2 regions of the Vreelandella sp. DA03-1M genome follow, and region 2 is predicted to be linked to the other one. Evidence: predicted binding sites of a transcription regulator. Region 2 holds the regulator's gene; the other holds the start of a gene.

Region 1 (5,212 bases), 2.2 Mb from region 2:
CATCTTACCGATGTGCCAAGCGCCGGGGGTACAGGTGGTTGCGTTGGTACCAGTCGCCGGACCGGTGCCACCGCCCAGCATGGTGGTGATACCGCTCATCAGCGCTTCTTCGACCTGCTGGGGGCAAATAAAGTGGATATGGGAGTCGATACCGCCCGCGGTCAGGATCTTCCCTTCGCCGGAGATGATTTCGGTGCCGGGGCCAATGACGATTTCAACATCAGGCTGTACGTCAGGATTGCCTGCCTTGCCAATCGCGGCGATGCGGCCATTTTGAATGCCCACGTCGGCTTTGACGATACCCCACCAATCCAGAATCAGCGCGTTGGTAATCACGGTATCCATTACCGTGTCGTCGGCGCGCTGGCTTTGACCCATGCCGTCGCGGATGACTTTGCCGCCACCGAATTTCACTTCATCGCCGTAGTGGGTGGCGTCTTGTTCGACTTCGATCCAAAGCTCGGTATCGCCCAGGCGCACGCGGTCGCCCACCGTAGGGCCGTACATATCGGCATAGGCTTGCCGACTGATCTTGTTAACCGGTTTCATTGTTTACCTCCGTCGAGCGCGCCCATGACATCGCCGCGAAAGCCGTAAATTTCGCGCTTACCGACGTAGGGAATCAGCGTGACTTCGCGGGTCTGGCCGGGCTCAAAGCGAATCGCCGTGCCTGCGGCCACGTCCAGGCGAAAGCCTCGGGTTTTGTCGCGATCAAACACCAGCGCCGGGTTGGCTTCGGCGAAGTGGTAGTGGGAGCCGATCTGGATCGGGCGGTCGCCGGTATTGGCCACTTCGACGCTAATCCGCTCACGCCCCACGCAGAGTTCGATATCACCCTGTTTTAATTGGTACTGTCCTGGAATCATTGGGCCGGGAATCATCAGGCGCTCTCCTGGTTGCTGAAAACTAGTTGATGGGTGTGTGGACAGTGACCAGCTTGGTGCCGTCCGGGAAAGTGGCTTCTACCTGCACTTCATCGACCATTTCAGCCACACCTTCCATCACATCGTCACGGCTGAGGATCTCACGGCCGTAGCTCATCAAGTCAGCCACGCTGCGGCCGTCCCGGGCGCCTTCCATAATTTCAAAGCTGATCAGCGCTACCGCTTCGGGGTAATTAAGCTTTAAACCACGTGCTTTGCGGCGCTCCGCCAATTGGGCGGCTGAGAACAGCAGCAGTTTGTCTTTGTCTCTTGGGGTTAATTCCATGGAACGTGTCTCCAGCAGTGCATCACAGTGATGCCTATTAGGTTAGCCAAATTCGTGGTGTATGTGCTTCACGCTCGATCCACCGGGGGCGCAGCAGTTGCCAGGCCTGTTCGCATAACGCCCAGGCTTCGTTACGCGAGTTGCCTAAATAGCGCAGCAGCAGAACACCGTGACGGACGGTAACAGCCCAACGGGGGTTATCCGGCAGCGCTTCACGCAAGGCTTCAATGGCTGCAGGCGCGTCGCTAATCCCCACCGCCCAGAGCGTGGCCTGCACGGTGGCACCACCCTGCCCCCAGCGCCCAGCAAAGCGCGGGTGTAGTGGGTCTAACGGTTGGCGCTCTAACCACAGCGGCTTGCCGTCCAGGGTTAAGCGAAAGTGTTGCTCAATGCGCCCTGAAATGTAGGGTAAATCGCTTGCCGGGCGCCCCAACGCCATCACTTCCCAGCCCAGGCAGCGGGCACTGCCGTGAAGATCAATTTGGGTGCGCTGCTCGCCTTTCGAGCCATCGAAGGCGATGGTCTCCTGGGGCAACCACTCCAGAGTGGCATCGTCTTCAACGCTTAACCGGGTATGCTGTGTCCAGGCCACCCCTTGGCTGTCGGCTTTGTAGAGCTTGTTGGCGGCGGGCGTGGTAAGCAGCGCATGGGCGCCAGATGCTACTCGCGCATGAATGGTCAATGCATCGCCGCTTACCAGGCCCCCCGGCGGGTGCAACAGGTAAACGTGACAAGCTTCACCACTCCCTTCGGGATAGAAAGGACGCTGCACCCGCAGTGGCCCATGATGCCGTGCTTGCACCATCCGCGTAACGTCATCGCGCTGGGCAAACGTCAGTGCTAACGAAGCCGCCCAGTGACGACCTTGATCAAAACGGTGGCCAGAGGCAACGGCTGGTTTTGCGATATCGCTCAGAAACATGGGTAGCTATCGCGTCCTTTTTTAATAAGTCTTTCATCAGGAAATGCAATTAATGCGCCAAAATGGTGAAAGACTATTTATTGTTTTTATAACAACGGCTTAAAATCCGCTAATCAACACCGACAAATATTTTTCGCACCAAAAAAGATCATCATTAAATCAACTTGCACCAAAGAAGAACGATCACTGTTATTTACGTTGCCAATGCAGCAAGAAAATTCATCGATTAAAGAGGGCTACTGCAGCTAGACAACCGCTTTGTATGGCGCTTATATAAACATTTATTCAGGTGCCTAATCATGCTTCAACTTCGACCCAACTGTGAATGCTGCGATAAGGATTTACCCCCTGACGCAGCGGCTGTCATTTGTACCTTTGAGTGTACGTTTTGTCCTGAGTGCGCCAGTGGGGTGTTGGGAGATACATGCCCTAACTGTGGTGGTAATTCTTCACCGCGCCCCATTCGGCCTACCAACATGCTGGAAAAGTACCCCGCTTCAAAAGAGCGCATCTTAAAGGCCGGTGGCTGTACTGCGGCTTAATTCAGGCGTTATTAACCCTAAAAGAGCACGACGAATGAAGATCTCTGCTTTTCTTACCACCGGACTTTTCATCAGTTTAATGAGCAGCCCGTTAGCGGCGCAGTCATTGCCAGCAGGTGCAATCCAAGAAGGGACGCTGTCTAACCAACAGCTAATTAGTGATGCGATGTTGGGCGTTGCGGCAAAAGTCGCCACTCTAGGCTGCGAGACTCCCGAGTCATTCCAACCCTATGTACTTGCGATGCCTCAGGGCAGCGAGGGATCAAGATACTGGCGTGAGGTGTGGCTTGTACAAGGCTGTAATGCAGAGTTTCCTGTCGAGATCCGCTTTAGTGAAGCGGGCAAGGGGGCAGCCAATTACACGATTGAGTAACTCTCGATTGGACATTAACGAATGCGGCAAATGGTCATACATTGACTACTTTTCTACTGGCCATTTTCCGCTACTATGACGTATCTAACTAAATAAGAACATTTTAGGCTGCCCACAAAGCGTACCTTTAGATGCCTCTATCGCGTTCAGCAAATTCTCTTTGGTATCGCATTGCGCTTTTCATGGCGTTCGTTGCCATGTACCTGCTGTTTGTAGGTCCGCTCTTATCTCAGTTGCAGGCCTCACCGTCACATGCTGGTCACCATCAACCCACTCACCAACCTACGATTGATGGATCATTTTGTGGCACGCCTCCTTCAGAGCATACCTCTTCACAGCCCATCTTTAATTGGCACCACCAGTGTGAATATTGCGCCGTTTGGCAACACTTCCCGACCACGCATGTCTCTTTACCCTCAATCGGCGAACTCGCCTTTATTGCGCATAGTTTGCTGCCTTCCATATCAGCGGAAGGCCACTTCCTCAGGCAACACTACCCTGATGCGCTCACTCGCGCGCCACCCTGGCTGATGACGGCTTAACACACACGCTTAACTCAGCCAGCCCAACCGACCTTTTGGTGGTTAGAGGCTGTTACAGATGTCTGCCGTTGACTCACTTTAGCGCCCTGAACCAAGGTGTTCGCTAACGTCTTCGGCCATGGTCGGTTTGCGGCCTGGAGCTCCACCCTATGTCTACTGCGTCTTACCCGGAAGAGGGACGGAAAAAGTCCTTCGATTTATACCGTGCCGTGTGGCGCTGGCATTTCTATGCTGGCCTGCTGGTGCTGCCTTTTATGATTACCCTGGCGATTACTGGCGGGCTTTACCTTTTCAAAGATGAATTGGACGCCATCATCCATGCGGATTTGAAACGCGTCGCGATTCAGGAAGCCGTGCAACCGCCTTCGACGCTGGTCAGCGCTGCACTTGAGGCCCACCCCGGCACCGCCGTTAAGTACACCGACCCAGTAACACCTGAAAGCTCTGCCGAAATCACCGTTAACACCCTGGCAGGTGAGCGTCTTGCGGTGTATGTGGACCCTTATACATCGAATGTACTGGGGTCGCTGGATGACCGTGGCACCATCATGTGGACGGTGCGCTATCTACACAGCTTTAAATACTTTGGGCCTACCGCGCGAAAAGTGATTGAGATTGCCGGGGGATGGTCGATCCTGCTGGTAGGCACCGGCATTTACTTATGGTGGCCCCGCGGTAAAGGGTCAGGCGGCGTGGTTAGCGTGCGCGGAAAGCCCAAAAGCCGGGTATTTTGGCGTGATTTGCATGCGGTATTGGGCATTTTTGTGGGCGGCTTTCTGGTTTTCCTGGCGATCACAGGGATGCCCTGGTCTGGTGTGTGGGGTGGTCAGGTTAACCAGTGGGCCAATGGCAATAACTTCGGCTACCCATCGGGCGTTCGCGTTGAGGTGCCGGTTTCCAATGCGTATTTAAGCGACCAGGGCTTAACCAGTTGGTCGTTGGAGCAGGCGCGCATACCCGAATCCACGCCTCCCGCCAGCCCAATGCCACGCATAGGCCTTAACAATGCAGTGGCGGCCTTTGAACAGTTAGGCTTACAGCAGGGCTTCGCGGTCAACCTGCCCAGTTCTGCCGCCGGGGTCTATACCGGCTCCATCTACCCTGACAACCTAAGCCAGCAACGTGTAATACACCTTGACCAATACAGTGGCGAACCATTGATCGACATGAGCTACGCCGACTATGGACCGCTTGGCAGATGGCTGGAATTTGGTATTAATATTCATATGGGCCAGGAGTTTGGCCTGTTCAATCAGCTGTTCCTGCTGGCAGTCTGCTTGGCGATTATCTTACTGGCCGTCTCTGCAGCGGTGATGTGGTGGAAACGACGCCCTAAAGGCGCCATGGGCGTACCGCCACTGCCAGCGGATAAGCGTGTTTTCCGAGGTCTCATCGCTATTCTGGTGATCGGCGGGGTGATTTTTCCGCTGGTGGGCGCTTCATTGATCGTTATGCTGCTGATTGATTGGCTGATTGTGCAACGCCTTCAGGAAAGGCGGTTAGCAAGGCAAACGGCGTAGCTAAAGCCATCAACGCTGGCCTAGGGCCAGCGTTGATATCGCACTTATGAGGAAGCCAGTAGCTGCTCAAGCGATGCCTGAGCCTCATCCAGGTCGAAGTCGAA
Region 2 (5,212 bases):
GTCTACGATGGGATAACCGCTTAAGAAGGCCACTATGTTCGCATCGCGGCCTGTGAATTGGCGTAGCGTTGGATCCCAATATGGGTTTGGCAGGCAGCGCACGTCGAAAACCAAATCAGCATCCAGCGGTACACCGCGCTTATAACCAAACGATTCAAGCGTCAGCGTGAGCTTATCGCGTCTCTGATGGGCGACCTGGTCAGTAATGCGACGACGTAAATCGTGAACCGATAGACGCGAGGTATCGATCAATAAATCAGCCAGATCACGAATATCGTGTAGCGTCTCTTCTTCTTTATTGATGGCTTCTTCAAGTGTCATTTCGCTGTCGCGCGTGAGCGGGTGGCGACGACGAGTGGCGGAGTAACGCTCAAGCAATATGCGGGCGTCCGTGGTCAGATAGATCACTTGAAAATCAATTTTACGTTGCCGCAGCTCCTCTAGCATAGAGGGCAGTCGCTCTAGCGCGCCAGGCAAGTTACGGGCGTCAATGCTGACCGCTAAATGGGCACGGTCGCCTTTGTCGCGTAGTTCGTCCACCAACGAACCCAGCAGCATGGCAGGAAGGTTATCAATCGCATAATAGCCAAGATCTTCAAGCGCTTGTAAGGCGATAGATTTACCTGACCCAGAGCGGCCGCTAATGATCACAAGTTGCATAGGGTCTCTCTTTGCTTTGATCAAGCTGCGTTAAGGGTGGCGAGCGCAAAACAACCTGCCGTTGAGTACCGCTTGGCAGGTTTAGGCTTTCAGGAGGTTGTTTGCTCACGAATTTTAGCGGTAAGCAACTCAAGTAGTTCGCGCTGGCTGCCTGCTTTACGCAGTTTCTGACGCGTATCCGCATCGTTCATGATGGTCGCTACCTGGCCGAGCAGAGAGAGATGTGTGTCATCAGCCTCTTCTGGAACTAGCAATACAAATACCAGATCCACCGGGTCGCCGTCGATAGCATCAAAATCAATCGCTTCTGCGAGTTTTAAAAAACCAGCAATCGGGGCCGAGCAGTGAGGACTACGCGCATGGGGAATAGCCACGCCGTTACCAATCCCGGTACTGCCTAAGCGCTCACGGCCAATTAAACGGCTAAACACTTCTTGGCTGTCCAGACTGGGGATATTTTGGGCAATAAAGGTGCTGAAAAATTCCAGCACCCTTTTTTTGCTGCCCCCGGGTACGTCAAAGAGAACACGTTCCGGGGGGAGTATGGTTTCCAACGTCATTGAATTAACGCACGCCTGCGCCTTGGGCGCGAGCTTGTGCTTTTTCCTTATGTTTAACGAGTTGCCGATCAATTTTGTCCGCTAATGCGTCAATAGCGGCGTACATATCACTGTCTAGGGCTTCCGCATGTAAATCAGCACCTGCTGCGTGCAGCGTACAGGCGGCCTGCTGGCGCTCTTTCTCCACAGATAAGGTGACTTGCACCGTGGTTATGTTGTCGTAATGGCGCTCTACACGTTCAAGCTTTTCGTTGACATAGTCACGCAAGGCGTCAGTCAGTTCTACGTGATGACCAGTGATATTAACTTGCATTGACGTACTCCTTATCCATCGGACTGTACTTCGATTGTAACCCTTTTTGCCGCGTTGCAAAGCCCTTGTCGAGAGTTTCCCTAAAACGTTGATTTGTGCTAGCGCAAACGACGTCGCTCGCTAGAGGAGGGAATGCCCATGGCTTCACGGTATTTAGCCACCGTTCGACGCGCTACTTGAATTCCCCACTCTCCTAATAGCGTGACTAAGCGGCTATCAGAAAGCGGCTTGCCTGGCGGCTCCTCTTGAACCAATTTCTTAAGCCGAGCGCGAATAGCGGTGCTTGAATGGCTGTCACCATCCTGGCTGCTGACTTGGCTTGAGAAAAAGTATTTGAGTTCAAATACGCCGCGAGGCGTATGAATAAATTTCTGAGTGGTTACCCGGGAAATAGTCGATTCGTGCATTTCCACGGCCTCGGCGATATCGGCCAATATGAGCGGCTTCATGGCTTCTTCGCCGTGTTCTAAAAAGCCAATTTGCCGGGTGATAATCTCGCGTCCAACGCGCAGTAGCGTATCGTTGCGGCTAGAGAGGCTCTTGATCAGCCAGCGTGCTTCCTGCAGGTGTTCTTTTAAAAACTGATTGTCCTGACTTTTATCCGCACGCTTTATTAAGCTTGCGTAGTCGGGCTGAATGCGCAGCCTTGGCAATGCCTCAGGATTGAGCTCTAAGTGCCAGCCTTCGTGGTCATGGCGTACGACCAGGTCGGGCGTTACATAACTATCATCGGTATCGCCATAGGCGCTGCCCGGGCGTGGATCAAGGCTACGAATGAGGAGAATGACATCAGCCAGCTGGTCATCATCGAGTCCCAGGCGGCGTTTTAGTAAGCGCATGTCATCTTTGCCGAGCGCTTCCAGAAACTGCCGTACTAAGCGGCGGGCAGGAACCAGCAACGGCGTATCATCGGGAAGAATGGCCAGCTGCAGCATCAGGCACTCCCGCAGGTCGCGGGCGAATATCCCTGTTGGCTCAAATTGCTGAAGTTTAAGCAGAATAGTTTCCACTTCGCGCTGGCTAAGCCCATCGACACCTTGGGCGCGAAGCCCTTCACGGATATCGTTGAGCGGCTGAGTTAAATAGCCATTAGCATCTAACGCGTCGATAAGACTTTCTGCGACAAGTTGCTCTCGCGCGCCAAAATCAGTCATGGCAAGCTGCCACAGCAAGTGCCCATGAAGACTCTGGCCAGCCGCTTGGCGCTCAAAATCAGGTCCTTCGCTGCTGGTGCCACCGTGACTGCCCATATCTTGGTAGGTATCAGACCAGTCACTATCTACCGAGAGCTCGGTGGGAATGCTCTCTGACCACTCTTCCTCTTTGGGCTCGCTGACAGCCTGTTCGCCAAATTCATCCTCTTGGTCCAGCATGGGGTTGGCATCTAGGGCCTGCTGAATTTCTTGACGTAAGTCCAGCGTTGATAGCTGTAGCAGGGCAATGGCCTGCTGCAGCTGAGGTGTCATGGTCAGCTGTGTGCCCATGCGCAGTTGAAGAGAAGCTTTCATGACCATCTGAGAACCACTCGTTAATCAGAATGCTCCACCCTAGTGCGAGTAGGTCTCAGGTGCAAGTGCAATAAGCATGCCATTGGTAGTAAAGTTGTTGTAGAGCGCTAATTAGAAGTGAAAAATAAGCTAGAGGCGGAAATCAGCGCCTAAATAAACCTCCCTCACTTTCTGGTTAGTGAGTATCGAGGCTGGAGAGCCGCTGGCGATGATTTGACCATCGCCCACGATGTAGGCGATATCACAAATATCCAGGGTTTCGCGAACGTTGTGGTCGGTAATCAGTACGCCGATGTGGCGCTGTTTTAATGCCCGAATAATGGTTTTGATCTCGCCCACCGAAATGGGGTCTACGCCAGCAAAGGGCTCGTCCAGCAGAATGAATGCGGGTTCTGTCGCCAGTGAGCGAGCAATCTCCACACGCCTGCGTTCACCGCCTGAAAGGCTCATGCCCAGGTTGTCGCGAATATGGGTAATGTGAAAATCTTCAAGTAGCGCTTCCAGGCGCTGCTCGCGGTCGCGACGGCTGAGCTCTTTGCGCGTTTCGAGTATCGCCATAATATTATCGGCAACCGATAATTTACGAAAAATAGACGCTTCTTGCGGAAGGTAGCCGATACCCGCCGCAGCGCGTTCATGCATTGGGGCGCGGGTTAGATCTACATCGTCGATACCCACTTTGCCAGCATCGGATTTCACCAGCCCCACAATCATATAAAAAGAGGTGGTTTTGCCTGCACCGTTGGGGCCGAGCAAGCCCACAACGCTGCCTTGGGAGATCTCTAAATTGATGTCTTTAACGACTCGGCGTCGCTTATAGCTTTTGGCCAAGTGGTGGGCATATAGGGTTTTGATTGGCGCAGTGTCTGTAGTTGCCAAGGCTTGGCTCCCTATTGTTCGGGCTGAAGCGTCATACGTATGCGCTGGGTTTCGCTGCCGTCAACGTCAGAGCGGGCCTGAATCACTTCACGGTCAATGAAATATTCAAGGCGACCGCCGGTGAAGGTGTCTTCTTGTTGCGTTAATTCGGCTTGGTCGATCAGCTCAACGCGGCGTTCAGCGACATGATAAATAATGCGCCTTGCCCAACCTTCTGTAGGGCCTTCTTGCCCTTCAGCTTGATGACGTAAGTAAGCGCGCTCACCGGTGGAGGTCGCGCGGGAGAGCTCGCCTGCCTCGTTGCGTTCGATCTCTACTCGCTCGCCACGTAATTGCATTCCGCCTTGGCGAATATCGACATTGCCTGTATAGACAGCGGTTCCCGCTCGCTGGTCAAGGTCTAAACGGTCGGCTTCAACTTCTACCGGGGCCTGGCTGTTTTGGGCCAGTGCCGAGAGTGGTACCGCAAGGGCAAAAAGGGCGGTATATAGCAGTGATTTCATGGCAAATCCTGTTAGCGTTGCGTGGCCGGAGGGTGCGTGCCACGCACATTATCAGTTAAGCGCACTTGGCTTTCGTTAAGCCAGACGTCCATGCGCGACGCGTTCATTTGCTGGGGCGGCTGTTGTAGCACTACCGGTGTTTCACTCCACGCATGCTGTTTTAGCCCGTCATAGTGCAATAATTCAGTGTCTAACTGCCAACCTTCATCCGGTGCGATCAGGCGAGCCGCGCCTGACATCAGCAAGGCCTGAGTGGACGTGTTAAGCGTGCCTACATCAGCGCTAGCTAGCCACTGGCGGTTTTCGCTATCGTATAAAATAGCTTCGGGCTCTTCCGTCCAGGTTTCACTACGCTGCGGCGTATGGATCAGGCGTGGGGTTTTAAGCGCCTGTAATACGCTGCCATTTTCACCGAAAAGGGTGATCTCAGCGTTTTCCAGTACGTGGCCTGGCTCCTGGGCCTGCGCTTCAGGGTCAATGGCCGTGTCTTGAGGCCCCCGTGGGTCAAGCCACACCAGTAGAGCCCCCAGGGCTACGACCAGCCCGGCTAACCAAATGCGTACTTTTACCTGCTTCACCATTAGGTGCGACCGTGAAGATAGGTGTCTAGCACCGCGCCCCAGTGCCCTTGAGATTCAAGCACTGTGTCACAGATTTCACGTACGGCGCCGTGGCCACCTAGACGTTCCGTGGTCCAGTCGGCGTGGGTATGCATGTAATCTGGCGCATTAGGGACGGTAATGCCGACACCGCAACGCTTAATAGCGGCCAAGTCAGGCAGGTCGTCAC

The links. Region 2 encodes sigma-54, which starts transcription at its own class of promoters, with help from an activator protein. Its sites were predicted from a motif close to TGGCACNNNNNTTGCTNT; they were not measured.
Region 1: a site for sigma-54 is predicted at 2,174-2,191, ahead of ACXUPB_RS20065 (urease accessory protein UreD). Genes of this name have one in related genera too.

Annotation. Positions count from the first base shown of each region.
Region 1 is NZ_CM146798.1:4,318,282-4,323,493, forward strand. Features, by position in the region: gene ureC (urease subunit alpha) at 1-549, opposite strand, end outside; gene ACXUPB_RS20055 (urease subunit beta) at 546-866, opposite strand; gene ureA (urease subunit gamma) at 907-1,209, opposite strand; gene ACXUPB_RS20065 (urease accessory protein UreD) at 1,247-2,131, opposite strand; gene ACXUPB_RS20070 (DUF1272 domain-containing protein) at 2,431-2,673, shown strand; gene ACXUPB_RS20075 (hypothetical protein) at 2,708-3,046, shown strand; gene ACXUPB_RS20080 (hypothetical protein) at 3,244-3,588, shown strand; gene ACXUPB_RS20085 (PepSY-associated TM helix domain-containing protein) at 3,738-5,108, shown strand; gene ACXUPB_RS20090 (SCO family protein) at 5,153-5,212, opposite strand, start outside.
Region 2 is NZ_CM146798.1:1,823,508-1,828,719, forward strand. Features, by position in the region: gene rapZ (RNase adapter RapZ) at 1-660, opposite strand, end outside; gene ACXUPB_RS08380 (PTS sugar transporter subunit IIA) at 750-1,220, opposite strand; gene hpf (ribosome hibernation-promoting factor, HPF/YfiA family) at 1,225-1,533, opposite strand; gene ACXUPB_RS08390 (RNA polymerase factor sigma-54) at 1,632-3,047, opposite strand; gene lptB (LPS export ABC transporter ATP-binding protein) at 3,171-3,920, opposite strand; gene lptA (lipopolysaccharide transport periplasmic protein LptA) at 3,932-4,423, opposite strand; gene lptC (LPS export ABC transporter periplasmic protein LptC) at 4,435-5,004, opposite strand; gene ACXUPB_RS08410 (KdsC family phosphatase) at 5,004-5,212, opposite strand, start outside.